DNA from 3 places in the Vibrio sp. 2132-1 genome. Region 3 is predicted to be linked to each of the others. Evidence: predicted binding sites of a transcription regulator. Region 3 holds the regulator's gene; each other region holds the start of a gene.

What was found. The regulator CRP, encoded in region 3, controls carbon source genes, mostly activating them, when cyclic AMP is high. The targets are predictions, from matches to a motif close to TGTGANNNNNNTCACA.
Region 1: R8N47_RS02655 (NupC/NupG family nucleoside CNT transporter) is a predicted target of CRP. The motif match lies at 2,188-2,203, and genes of this name have one in related genera.
Region 2: gltB (glutamate synthase large subunit) is a predicted target of CRP. The motif match lies at 2,069-2,084, and genes of this name have one in related genera.

What each region holds. Positions count from the first base shown of each region.
Region 1 is NZ_JAWPON010000002.1:207,392-212,265, forward strand. It holds gene prfC (peptide chain release factor 3) at 1-1,091, shown strand, start outside; gene R8N47_RS02645 (DUF5363 family protein) at 1,186-1,383, shown strand; gene R8N47_RS02650 (TatD family hydrolase) at 1,370-2,143, shown strand; gene R8N47_RS02655 (NupC/NupG family nucleoside CNT transporter) at 2,348-3,631, shown strand; gene R8N47_RS02660 (hypothetical protein) at 3,990-4,124, opposite strand; gene deoC (deoxyribose-phosphate aldolase) at 4,215-4,874, shown strand, end outside.
Region 2 is NZ_JAWPON010000008.1:166,934-171,807, forward strand. It holds gene gltB (glutamate synthase large subunit) at 1-1,812, opposite strand, end outside; gene R8N47_RS11165 (TIGR01212 family radical SAM protein) at 2,364-3,323, shown strand; gene R8N47_RS11170 (GGDEF domain-containing protein) at 3,359-4,874, shown strand, end outside.
Region 3 is NZ_JAWPON010000027.1:15,066-19,939, reverse strand. It holds gene astD (succinylglutamate-semialdehyde dehydrogenase) at 1-986, shown strand, start outside; gene R8N47_RS21910 (DUF1338 domain-containing protein) at 1,235-2,026, shown strand; gene crp (cAMP-activated global transcriptional regulator CRP) at 2,163-2,795, opposite strand; gene R8N47_RS21900 (phosphoribulokinase) at 3,036-3,905, opposite strand; gene R8N47_RS21895 (YheU family protein) at 4,031-4,243, opposite strand; gene R8N47_RS21890 (hydrolase) at 4,277-4,874, opposite strand, start outside.

The sequences.
Region 1 (4,874 bases), on a different contig from region 3:
CGCCAATTACATGGCCAATCGGCTGTGGTAAAGAATTTAAAGGTGTGTACCACATTCACCGTGATGAAACGATTTTATACGAATCAGGTCACGGTCATGAGATTCAAGAAGTTCGAATCATCAAAGGTCTCGACAACCCAGAGCTTGATGAAAAAGTTGGTGCAGGCCTTGCGGAAAGTGTTCGAGAAGAGCTTGAGCTTGTCATGGGTGCTTGCCCTGAGTTTGATTTGGAAATGTTCTTAACCGGTGATCTTACGCCAGTTTACTTCGGTACTGCATTAGGTAACTTTGGTGTGGATCATATGCTAGACGGTCTAACTGAATGGGCTCCAGCGCCGAAAACTCGTCAAGCGGTTGAACGTGAAGTTGAAGCGACTGAAGAGAAGTTCTCTGGTTTCGTATTTAAGATCCAAGCGAACATGGACCCAAAACACCGCGACCGTATCGCATTCATGCGTATTGTATCGGGCACTTACACGCAAGGTATGAAGATGAACCACGTTCGTCTTGGCAAGCAAGTGAGTATCTCTGATGCAGTAACCTTTATGGCTGGTGACCGTGCACGTGCGGAACACGCTTACGCCGGTGACATCATTGGTCTACACAACCACGGCACTATTCAGATTGGTGATACCTTTACTCAAGGTGAATCACTGAAGTTCTCTGGTATTCCGAACTTCGCTCCGGAACTATTCCGTCGTATTCGCCTGAAAGATCCATTAAAGCAGAAGCAGCTTCTCAAAGGTTTGGTTCAGCTATCAGAAGAAGGTGCGGTACAGGTATTCCGTCCTCTACAGAACAACGATCTGATCGTTGGTGCCGTTGGTGTACTTCAGTTCGATGTTGTTGTGGCTCGTTTGAAATCTGAGTATAACGTTGAAGCGATTTATGAAGGCATTAACGTTGCAACTGCGCGTTGGGTTGAGTGTGGTGATGCGAAGAAACTGGATGAGTTCCAACGCAAGAATCAAGCGAACTTAGCATTGGATGGTGGTGATAACCTAACGTATATCGCTCCAACAATGGTTAACTTAAACTTGGCGAAAGAGCGTTTCCCTGACGTTGATTTCCGTGCGACGCGTGAGCACTAATTTGCGCGGTTAGGGTAAGCCTTAACGCAAACTAGATTTTAAAACGCCCTTGGCTATAAACTTAGCCAAGGGCGTTTTTATATAAGGATAAGATATGAATTGGTTTAAACGTGGGCTAAAGCGTTACGACAACTGGTGTAAAGAGATGGGGTTAACTCCCGATCAGAAACGCAGTTGTGTCCCATATCGAAAAGACCCAGCCCATCAAACTGAAGAGAAGAGTGAAGCCCAACCATCCTCTGATTTTCTGCCCGCAGATACAGATAAAAAGCGTCAAGATGAAGCTCTTTGATACGCACTGCCACTTTGATTTTGATGTGTTTCAAGATGACTTTGCACATCAACTTGAGCTTGCTCAAACGCAAGGCGTCGCAAGAATTTTGATTCCTTCCGTCGGTCCGCAAAACTGGGCTCGTATTCAAACTTTGGCAGAGCAACATGCCAATTTGTATTATGCGCTCGGCTTTCATCCGTATTTTCTTGAAGATAACGTTGAGCAGCACCTTACAGAGCTAGAAGGCTATCTAAATCAAAAAGGGCAGCAGTGCGTGGCAATAGGAGAGTGTGGTTTAGATTTTGCCATTGATGTTGAGCCACAGTTGCAAGAAAAGATACTTGAAGTTCAATTTGAGCTGGCTAGACGCTTCGAACTCCCAGTTATTTTACATAGCCGAAAAGCGCACAATCGCCTCATTCAAATGGTGAAAGCGGCGAATCTCCCTAGAGGTGGTGTGCTACACGCTTTTTCTGGGAGTTATCAGCAAGCCATGGAGTGGGTCAAATTAGGTTTTTTTATCGGTGTAGGAGGAACGATTACCTACCCAAGAGCCAAGAAAACACGCGACGCAATTCAAAAATTACCACTCGAAAACCTAGTAATCGAAACAGACGCACCAGATATGCCTATACTTGGATATCAAGGGGAGTCAAATCACCCAGCCAAACTCATTCACGTCTTTAATGAGCTCGTAGAGTTGCATAACGGCCGAAAGCAATCGATTGCCTCTCAACTGTGGAAAAATAGCAATTTTGCTTTCTCGATATGTGAATAAAATCTAAAGATGTGGTTTGAAATCGAAAACGTTTTCCTGCTTATTGTGAATTAACTCACAAAGCTGGTTGAATCAATCATGAATCTTATAGGAAAGTGTGAGGCTGGCATTACTTTAATTGATTCTGCATGAGTATAATTGCCCCCGCTTTATAGCTCCATTTTGTAACACGCCAATAAATAACTTATAAGGAAGTCATAAACTATGAGCCTGTTTATGAGCCTAATCGGTATGGTAGTGCTTCTTGCGATTGCAGTGGCATTTTCTAACAACCGAAAAGCTATCAACTTTAGAACTGTGGGTGGCGCATTCGCTATCCAATTCGCATTAGGTGCATTTGTTCTGTATGTACCTTGGGGCCGTGATCTACTAAACGGTTTCTCTTCAGGTGTTTCTAACGTTATCAACTACGGTAACGATGGTTCATCATTCCTGTTCGGTGGTCTTGTTTCTGACAAGATGTTCGAAGTATTCGGCGGCGGCGGTTTCATCTTCGCATTCCGTGTTCTTCCTACACTGATCTTCTTCTCTGCACTGATTTCAGTTCTTTACTACATTGGCGTTATGCAATGGGTTATCAAGATTCTTGGTGGCGCACTACAAAAAGCGCTAGGCACTTCGCGTGCGGAATCAATGTCAGCAGCAGCTAACATTTTCGTAGGTCAAACTGAGGCACCTCTAGTTGTTCGTCCATTCGTTCCAAAAATGACTCAATCAGAGCTATTCGCGGTAATGTGTGGTGGTCTAGCTTCTGTTGCTGGTGGTGTACTAGCTGGTTACGCATCTATGGGTGTTCCACTAGAGTACCTAGTTGCGGCATCATTCATGGCAGCACCAGGTGGTCTACTGTTCGCTAAAATCCTTCACCCTGAGACTGACCAGCCTCACGAAAGTATCGAAGAAGCGATGGACGGCGGTGACGACAAACCAGTTAACGTAATCGACGCAGCTGCGGGCGGTGCGGCTTCTGGTCTACAACTTGCGCTTAACGTAGGTGCAATGCTAATCGCATTCGTTGGTCTAATCGCGCTAATCAACGGTATGCTAGGTGGCATCGGTGGTTGGTTCGGCATGCCAGAACTAACACTAGAGCTAATCCTAGGTTACGCGTTCTCTCCACTAGCATTCCTAATCGGTGTTCCATGGGCAGAAGCTGTAACAGCTGGTTCATTCATCGGTCAGAAAATCGTAGTGAACGAATTCGTTGCTTACTTGAACTTCACACCATACCTAGGTGAAAACGCTCAAGTAATCGCGGCAACTGGTGAAGTAATGTCTGAGAAGACAACAGCTATCATCTCATTCGCACTATGTGGTTTCGCGAACCTTTCTTCTATCGCGATTCTACTTGGTGGTTTAGGTAGCCTTGCACCAAACCGTCGTAGTGACATCGCTCGCATGGGTGTTAAAGCAGTTCTTGCAGGTACGTTGTCTAACCTTATGGCAGCGACAATTGCAGGCTTCTGCTTAAGCCTTGCAGCACTATAATTAGAATCGGTTCTTAATATATAGACGCCGTTTTACATAATGCCCTGTAGCAAGAGATTGCTGCGGGGCATTTTTCGTTTTTCGGGCTCCAAAATTTCATCGGGTGTTTGCCTTAGTCGAGGTATTACGCAGTCAATGGAATAGGGGCTAGGAAATTTTGAGATACAAACCGTTTGCGCTCTATTTGGTGCTACAGTTTTGCGGTGAAACTCTATAATGTATTAATCACAGGATAGTGGTTAAGCTTGATTCTTAATCACGTAATGAATATTACATAATCGATGGGCAAATGAATTGCCCTGCAATATCAGATCTAATAGGCGTTTTGCTTTGTGATGTGATATTAAAGACACCGCAATCATAGATTGTTGTGCCATAGGCCAAACTGGTACTGTGCGGTGACAAGGATAGCAATTGGCATATGATAAATTTTCGCTGTATATGCCGAGTCTTCAGGGAACCAAGTCCGTTCATTAATAGACTGTTTAGCCATTTACTCACATTGTCTCGACTTGTTGATTATAGTTAAAGACGTGATGTAAGGCTGAGTAGTGAATTTTTTGAATATTGATCGGAGATAGAAATGAGCGATTTAAAAGCAGTAGCGCTACGTGCACTTAAACTTATGGACCTAACTACGTTGAATGACGATGACACTGATGCAAAAGTTATCTCACTATGTCATGACGCGAAAACAGCAGTAGGCAACACAGCTGCAATTTGTATTTACCCTCGCTTTATTCCTATTGCTAAGAAGACACTTCGTGAGCAAGGTACGCCAGAGGTTCGTATTGCAACAGTAACGAACTTCCCACATGGTAACGACGACATTGAAATCGCAGTTGCTGAAACAAAAGCGGCGGTTGCTTACGGTGCAGACGAAGTTGACGTAGTTTTCCCTTACCGCGCGCTAATGGCGGGTGATGAGAAAGTAGGCTTCGAACTAGTTAAGCAATGTAAAGAAGCTTGTGGTGACATTCTTCTTAAAGTGATCATCGAAACAGGTGAACTAAAAGAAGAAGCACTAATCAAGAAAGCATCTCAAATCTGTATTGAAGCAGGTGCTGACTTCATTAAAACTTCAACTGGTAAAGTGCCAGTAAACGCAACACCAGAATACGCTCGCATGATGCTTGAAGTTATTCGCGACATGGGTGTTGCAGAAACTGTTGGTTTCAAACCAGCAGGTGGTGTGCGCACTGCTGAAGACGCAGCAGCATACCTAGCAATGGCTGACGAAATC
Region 2 (4,874 bases), on a different contig from region 3:
GCCTTGATCTTCACTAGCTTGGAATACTATATCCAATGTTTTCGCTTGTAGGTGCTCGTTATCGATCGCACGCAATTTTTCAAGCTCAGAGTTGGCTAGAACAGGCGATTCCAATTCTACTTTCTGACAGTGAAGTGGTGTTTCAGTCAGAAGGTTTTGGTCTTTACCCAAGTAAGTGTTCAGCGACATAACCATGCGCTCACGGATCGGGTCGATCGGTGGGTTAGTTACTTGTGCAAACAGCTGCTTGAAGTAGTTTGAAAGGTGCTGAGATTGATGAGAGAGAACCGCAAGAGGCCAGTCGGCACCCATTGCTGATAATGGTTCTTTCGCGTCATTCGCCATTGGAACGATGATTTCGTTCACTTCTTCAGTGCTTACGCCAAACGCTTGTTGGCGGTGTAGAAGGTGTTCTGGCTTAGGTTGGCTGAACTGGTTGCTCGCATCTGGCAGCTTCTTCAAGCTCAGTAGGTTTTCTTCTACCCACTTCTCGTAAGGCTGTGCCGTTGCGATGGTGTCTTTCACTTCTTCATCAGAGATGATTCGACCTTGTTCTAGGTCTGCAACGAAGATACGACCCGGTTGTAGACGACCACGGAACTCTACGTTCTCTGGTTCAATATCCACAACACCAGATTCAGATGCCATCACTAGGAAGTTATCTTTGGTCACTGTGTAGCGAGAAGGGCGCAAACCGTTACGGTCTAGTGTCGCACCAACTTGAACACCATCAGTAAAACATACTGAAGCAGGACCATCCCATGGTTCCATGATGTTCGCGTGGTACTGATAGAACGCGCGACGTTTAGGATCCATGTTTTTGTTTTCTTGCCATGCTTCCGGGATCATCATCATCAATGCGTGTGGCAGGCTGCGACCAGAAAGAACTAGGAGCTCAAGTGCCATATCGAAGTTAGATGAATCCGAGCTGCCTTCCTGACAGATTGGAAGAAGCATGTCGATTTCAGCCTGAGTAAACAGGTCTGATTCTAGGATTGCTTCACGGGCTTTCATCCAGTTCAAGTTACCGCGAACTGTATTGATTTCACCGTTGTGGGCAATGTAACGGAAAGGCTGTGCAAGACGCCATTTCGGGAAGGTATTGGTAGAGAAACGAGAGTGTACCAGCGCCAGTGCAGTCACCATGGTCGGGTTTTGTAGATCAAGGAAGTACTGAGGTACTTGCTCGGTCGTTAACTGACCTTTGTATACCAATGTCTTGTAAGACATGGAGTTAATGTAGAAGTCGTCACCAATGTTCGAAACGCTTTCTAGGCAAACACGTACAGTATAGTTACGAAGTACGTACAGTTTGCGCTCTAGCTCTTCAGGCGTGATGCCAGGGCCGCCGGAGATAAACACGTGCTCAAATTGAGGCTCTGTGCTTAGAGGGTCGGCACCAATCATGGAGTTGTCGGTTGGTAATACGCGGTAGCCGATAACTTCAAGGTCTAGACGCTGTGCGTTGCGTTCTAGAATGTCACGGCATTGTTCGCGTTTGTATTCGTCTTTCGGGAAAAGAACGACACCAACACCATACTTTTCAAACGAAGGCAGTTTAATGCCTAGCTTAACGGCTTCTTCTAATAGGAATTCATGAGGTTTTTGTAGCAAGATACCCGCACCGTCACCGCTGCATGGGTCACAACCTTGACCACCACGGTGTTCCATGCGAGCCAGCATATCCAATGCTTGAGTCACTACTTCATGAGATTTACGGTTTTTAAGGTGAGCAACAAAACCGATACCACAAGCGTCATGCTCCAGTTCCGGAGTGTACAGACCCTGTGGATTTTGCTCTCTATCTACCATAGATACATCCTTCCAGTTCAATGTCGACGCAAAAGTACCGGGCAGCAAATACTACCTAGACTATTGATTACGTCTTGTCCTTTATATTTATTATCGCCACCGATCTAGGTTGACCGGTCTTGATTCCTTTCCGTATCTCGCAGGAAAAGTTTTGCGAGAAAAACAATCCTTGGTGGTATCCCTTTATTTATTATCACTATCTAGTGATTTATATAGGTAGGAGTGGGATAACACCGACAAATCCCGCAGTGTGCTTTGTAATAAAAGTCACAAAAATAACGGGGTTGTGTAAGTATCCTACAATTTTGTCACTTCAGAATGCAATGAAAAAGTCGGCGTTGTGACCCAATTTTTTCGTTTAATTATGCATTTTTAGTTTAACATTTACGCAACATGAACGATTTTTGTCTTTAATTATGCAAGTTTATTGATTTTGACCTGCATGATGGGTGTTTGAATTGATTAATATTGTGTGTTTTTTCTTGCAGGGATGTAATTTATTTACACAGATCGTAGTGAGATTGATTACGATTTATTGTTGGTGAGAATTTATGCAGTTACATGAGTTGGTCAATACAATCGGCCAAGATCTTCAGCGTCGATACGGTGAAAAGGTTCATAAGTTAACATTGCACGGTGGATTTAGTTGCCCTAACCGCGATGGCACGATTGGGCGGGGAGGATGTACATTTTGCAATGTGGCTTCGTTTGCAGATGAAGAAGTCCAGATAAAAAGCATTCACGAACAGTTAAAAGATCGCGCAGGTGAAATTCACAGAGCGAAGAAGTATCTCGCTTATTTTCAGGCCTACACCAGTACCTATGCCGAAGTACAAGTTCTCAAAAACATGTATGAGGAAGCACTAAAGGCTGCAGACATAGTTGGTCTTTGTGTGGGGACGCGTCCTGATTGCGTCCCTGATGCGGTATTGGATTTACTGTCGGGCTATGTACAGCAAGGTTATGAAATTTGGCTAGAACTAGGTCTTCAAACCGCCAACAATGACACCCTAAAACGTATCAATCGTGGTCATGACTTTGAGTGTTATGCCGAAATCACTAAGCGTGCGCGAACACTCGGAATCAAGGTTTGTACTCACTTAATTGTGGGTTTACCCAAAGAAACCCGCGCCGAAAATATTGAAACGCTGCAAAAAGTGTTGGCCGTGGGAACGGATGGCATCAAGTTACATGGCTTGCATATTGTCGAAGGTAGCACCATGGCGAAAGCTTGGCGTGCTGGAAAGCTAGAAGCCCCTGAATTAGAAGAATATGTTGCGATCGCCAGTGAAATGATTCGTATGACACCACCAGATGTGATTTATCATCGCGTTTCATCAGCAGCCAGGAGGCCCACGTTATTATCGCCTCTGTGGTGTGAAAACCGTTGGCTAGCGATGACGGAAATTGGTCGAGATCTCAGTGCTCATGGTGCTCAAGGGAGTCTTACGGGGAATACCTTTATCTATACTAAACCGGAATTAATAGCAGATCGCTCAATAAATAACTGATATATTTTAACCAGTGTTCTTTGAAGGTTTAAACGATGGATCAGTTACTCAATTGGCTTTGGGGTGGTCAAGGCGGTTATGGCTATGTCGTCTTGTTATTAATCGCAGGCGTGTGTGCGTTAGCACTGATCTATTTGCACTTTCAGACGTCACTTAAGAAACTAGTAACGGATTCTCCCTATCCAGTCATAGTGGTGGACACTAGCCATGCTCAGCTCTTGCTATCTAACCAGGCTGCGATGCAGTTATTAGGCATTCGCTCTTTGGGAACGAGGTATTTGTATCCTGCTTTATTCGATATTCATGAGCTTGAGCAGTTTCTCGCTCGCTTCTCTAGTCGTCATTTTCGTCAGCAGGCTTTTGACTGGCGACTATCTGATAGTGAATCTATTAAAGTGGAGCTGTCAGGCAGAAAGAGTTTATTGCGCAATCATCGAGTTTGGATTCTTTATGCTCAGCCATATCAAGCCACTCACCAAGAGCAGCAACAAGAACTTGCGCAATTAATCATCGCACGTTCGGCATTAGACTCACTTTCAGAGCTGATTTGTACCCAAGACCGCCAAGGCAATCTGTTAACGACCAATCGAGCATTTGATCAATTCTGGCAAGGGCGAAGGGAAGAAGCTTGCGCACCCAAGACCTTGGGTGAGATGACCAGAAAAAGCGAACGTAAATGGACAACGGATCCACAAGGTCGAAGTTGCTTATTGGAAGTCAATCAAAACTCTCTTGTTTCGCCGAGTGGTGAGCTTATCGGAACGCTGTCTATTAGTCATGACGTGACTGAATGGCACAAGATGCAACAGAATCTGCGAGATGAAATGGAGCGTCGCAAAGATACAGAGGTGGCGCTAGCGCAAAGAGATACTATCTTACAAACGATTCTGGATGCCAGTCCGGACTCTATTGGTATTTTCAATGAGAACATGGTCTATCAAGCGTGTAATCAGCCTTTTGTTAAGGCGTTAGGCATTTCAAAAATTTCTGATTTGATAGGTAAGCGCCTCCAAGACGTGATTCCTAAAGAGATGTACGCGCGCTTAGCAGACAGTGACTTAGAAGCATTACGCCAGTTAGAGCCAGTTCGATACATAGATAAAGTCGTGAGTAGTGATGGTAAAAGTACGTGGTTTGATGTGGTGAAATCGCCTTTTAAAGATAAAGCATCAGGAACGAATGGTGTGCTGATCATGGCGCGTGATATTTCTGAGCGTTATCTTGCAGAACAAAAGTTGGAAAAAGCCAACCTAGAGTTAGAAAAATTGAGCTTTATGGATAGCTTAACTCAAGTATCGAACCGACGCCGTTTCGATGAACAACTGCAGGTATTGTGGTACCACCATGCTAGAGAAAAGCTGCCGCTCACCATCATGTTATGTGACATCGACTTTTTCAAAGATTACAACGACTGTTACGGTCACCAACAAGGTGATGAAGCGTTAGTCAGTGTTGCTACCGTGTTTACACAAGTCATCAATCGTTCTTCGGATTGTGTTGCGCGTTATGGTGGCGAGGAGTTTGGTTTTATATTGCCGAATACCACCACGG
Region 3 (4,874 bases):
CGCTATTGGCTGGTAACACGGTAGTCTTCAAACCGTCTGAGCAAACGCCATGGACGGGTGAATTGGCAATGAAGCTATGGGAAGAAGCCGGTCTGCCGAAAGGCGTGATTAACCTTGTCCAAGGCGCGAAAGAAACTGGTATCGCCCTCGCTGACGCTAAAGGCATTGATGGCGTACTGTTTACGGGTAGCGCGAATACGGGGCATGTATTACACCGTCAATTTGCGGGTCAACCGGGCAAGATGCTCGCACTAGAAATGGGTGGTAATAACCCGATGGTGATCTCTGATAAATATGGTGATTTGGATGCCACGGTTTACACCATCATCCAGTCAGCGTTTATCAGTGCTGGGCAGCGTTGTACGTGTGCTCGTCGTTTGTATGTGCCATTGGGTGAAAAAGGCGATGCGCTTATCACCACACTCATTGAAGCGACACGCAATATTCGCGTAGACCAACCATTTGCAGAACCTGCGCCATTTATGGGACCGCAAATTTCGGTCGCGGCAGCCAAGTTTATTCTTGATGCACAAGCTAATCTACAGTCTCTTGGCGGTGAAAGCTTGATTGAAGCGAAAGCAGGAGAGGCGGCGTTTGTTTCTCCAGGCATCATTGATGTAACGAACATTGCTGAGTTACCAGATGAAGAGTACTTCGGCCCACTTCTGCAAGTGGTGCGCTACGAAGGATTAGACAAAGCCGTGGCGCTAGCAAACGATACGCGCTTTGGCTTATCTGCTGGTTTGGTTTCAACCGACGACCAAGAATGGGAATACTTCGTTGACCACATTCGTGCAGGAATCGTGAACCGTAACCGCCAGCTTACTGGGGCAAGCGGTGATGCGCCATTTGGTGGTCCGGGGGCGTCGGGTAACTTGCGCCCAAGCGCTTACTACGCAGCAGATTACTGTGCGTACCCAATGGCATCAATGGAAGGTCAAGAAACTGTCTTGCCTGCAACATTGAGTCCAGGTGTAGCACTATAAGTTTTAATAATAGAGTCGCAACTATGCATTGCGGCTCACCTTGCCGGCGCATCATTTAGGTATGGGTTGTAGTGATCGTTGGCAGAACACGAAAAGTGAGCAAAGACTCGGAAAAGCGTGTTGACTGACTGGCATTTACCGTCACAGGTTGATGGTTGCTCGTTCATTATTCTGGACAACTTTTGTTGTGAACGAGCAGCCAACTTCCGCTTACCTTTAAACTCTACATCTCGTAACAAGGAGTCGTTATGACGCCCGATGTGTTATTTGAATCGCTATGGCAAGATTACATTCAACGTCTTTGCCCTTCGGCTGCTAAAGTGCATCAGCTGCTTCAAGAAGATGAGCCTCTGATTAATGATCATATAGCTTTACGTACCTTCAATATCGCGCCTCTTGGTATTGAAACTCTAGCTAAGCCATTTGTAGCTATTGGTTACAAGGCGTGTGGTGATTACATTTTCGAAAGCAAAAAGCTGGTTGCTAAGCACTATGAGCACCCAGATCCGAAGCAACCTAAAGTATTTATTAGTGAGCTAAAAGTTGAAGAGTGCTCGCCTGAGCTACAAGAGATTGTGAAAAATTTGGTGGCACAAATCGATGCTGACAAGCTGAAAGATAGCGCATTCTTACATGGTGGACGCTTGTGGGATTTAAGCTTTGCTGATTACCAAACGTTGGCTAAAGAAAGTGAGTACGCATCTTGGCTTGCGGCGCATGGTTACGGAGCAAACCACTTCACGGTGAGCGTTAACCAGCTCAATGAATATGAAGAAGTGAAGCAGGTAAACGATCATCTGCGTACCGCTGGGTTTACCATTAATGAAAATGGTGGTGAAGTGAAGGGCACTCCTGAGGTGTTGCTAGAGCAGTCATCGACCATGGCAGATAAAGTAGCGGTTCGTTTTAGCGAAGGCACTGAAATTATCCCTGGCGGGTTTTATGAATTTGCTAAGCGCTATCCGATGGAAAATGGTGATTTGTACCCAGGTTTCGTGGCCGCTTCAGCTGACAAAATCTTTGAAAGTACGAATGGCTAAGTTTTAGGGTTAACCTGTTAAGCTTACTCATTAGTGTTCGCTGCACCCTATCTCATTTGGTCATGAGTAAATAAAAAGCCACCAATGTTGCCATTGGTGGCTTTTATAATTTTGTTCGTGTCACTCTAGTTCGAGATTAACGAGTACCGTAAACCACGATGGTTTTACCGTGAGCAGAGATTAGGTTCTGCTCTTCTAGCATCTTCAAGATACGACCTACTGTCTCACGAGAACAGCCAACAATTTGACCGATTTCTTGACGAGTGATCTTGATTTGCATGCCGTCTGGGTGAGTCATTGCGTCTGGTTGTTTTGCAAGGTTCAGAAGCGTCTGAGCGATACGACCAGTTACGTCTAGGAACGCCAGGTCACCCACTTTTTGGCTAGTTACTTGAAGACGACGAGCCATCTGCGCAGAAAGACGCATTAGGATGTCTGGGTTTACTTGGATAAGCTGACGGAACTTCTTGAAAGAAATTTCAGCAACTTCACAAGGAGATTTAGCACGAACCCAAGCTGTGCGCTCTTGGTCTTCCTCGAATAGACCAAGTTCACCAATAAAGTCTCCTTGGTTTAGGTAAGAAAGGATCATCTCCTTACCTTCTTCGTCTTTGATAAGAACCGCAACAGAACCTTTAACGATGTAGTACAAAGTTTCTGCCTTTTCGCCCGCGTGAATTAGCGTGCTCTTTGAAGGGTACTTATGAATATGACAGTGTGAAAGAAACCACTCTAATGTTGGGTCGGTTTGAGGTTTACCTAGAACCATAATATCTCACTTCCTCTGCAGGGTACGCTTGCGCTATCCATATTTTAGCTAAGCCTGAATTAGGCCTACTAGAATAAGAGCACTTTTTATATGCTGCAAGCTCTCTTGTGTTTCGGTAAGAAATAGTATCCTTTTTCGAAAACGATTTCTTGATTTTAATCGTGCCATGATTGAGATTTTGTAAGCAAAACTGTGCACATGATCACGGTATGAAAAGTAAACATCTTCGCAGGCAGGTTTTTAGCCAATTTTCCCTGTTTCGATGAGCTGTTGTAGGATAGGCCGAACTATGAGCTCCATTGCAAAGCTCATCTTACCGCCGGGTACGACAATCGTGTTGTGGCGTGACATGAATGAGCCATCAATCATGGCCAGCAGATATGGGAAGTCGACATTCTTGATACCGCGTAGGCGAATCACCACAAAACTCTCATCCAAACTAGGGATGCCTTTTGCATTAAGTGGGTTGGAAGTATCAACGGTCGGTACGCGCTGGAAGTTGATGTGAGTACGAGAAAACTGCGGAGTGATATAGTTGAGGTAATCGTCCATGGATCGCACGATTGAGTCCATTACCGCTTCACGCGAATGGCCGCGATCGCGAGTGTCACGTACGAATTTTTGGATCCACTCTAAGTTCACAATCGGCACCATGCCAATTAAGAAATCCACATGTTGAGCAACATTAACATCGCCATCGACCACGCCACCATGTAACCCTTCATAAAACAGCACGTCGCTGTTTTCGGGTAAGTCTTGCCACGGTGTAAACGTGCCTGGCATTTGATTGTAGGGAACCGCTTCGTCAAACGTGTGCAGATAACGGCGCACGCTGCCAGTGCCGTCATGCCCGAACTTACGGAAAAACTCTTCTAATCCCGGGAAGTCATTAGCTTGTGGGCCAAAGTAGCTAATGTGTCGACCTTGCTCGCGGGCTTTGCGGATTTCGATGTCCATCTCTGGGCGAGTAAAGCGATGGAAGCTATCGCCTTCAACCCATGCGGGTTTAACGTTCATCATATTGAACATTTTACGGAAGGCTTCAGATGTAGTGGTCGTGCCGGCACCGGACGAACCAGTAACCGCAATAATTGGGTGTTTAGCTGACATGACAAACCTTGTCGAAAATTACTTACCTGTAATGTGCAGTAGAGTTACTACTGCACGGTCGATATCCCACTATAGCACGTAACAATACCTTGTCATCGAGTGGGATACGGTAAAATGTGAAGGGTCTAAAATTTTGTTTTATGTTGAATATCGACGGTTTCGTGTAGCTCAGAGAACACGATAACCGCTTCACCTTTTTCCAATTGAGCTTTGACTTGATCAATTTTGTCTTGCAAAGAAACCTCGACGGTTCCGTAATCCGTTCCTTCGCGTAAGACGAATTCACGAATTAAGTTTTCCAATGTTTCCGGCGCAATGTCTTGCCATGGAATGATCATAAATACCTCTAACTTTTATGATGAGCGGCTAGTTTACTGCGTTCGTTGCTTGGATACAGCAGAAAGGTAATCTGCGGCGATACTTTCGTAATACGCGGGCAGCGCTTCCTCCAACCAAAACTTAGGTTTTAACGCCGTTCCTGTCAGGAAGCCAACATGGCCACCGTGTTCAAAGAGACGGTAATCAATGTTATCTGGCAGAACAAACTTCGGGATCACATCGTCGGTCATGAACGGATCGTCTTTGGCATGGATGATCAGTGTGGGTAGCGTGATTTGCTGTAGTTTACTTAAGCCAGAGCATTGGTCGTAATAATCTTGTGCGTCTTTGAAGCCATGCAATGGTGCGGTAATCAAATCATCGAATTCATACAATCGTGTGACACGTTTTATTGAGTTGTAGGACAGCGCAAGCTCGCCATGCAGTAGATGATGCTTTTGTAACGCGTTACGTTTCAGTGAAGAAAGCAGATAACGGCGATACACTTTTGAAAAGCCTTGTTCTATACGGTTTGCACACGCCGCTAGGTCTAAAGGCGCTGAGATAATAGTCGCTGCATTCAAAATAGGGTGGTCTTTATATTGGGCTAAATAATTCGCCAACATGTTACCGCCAAGAGAAATACCAACT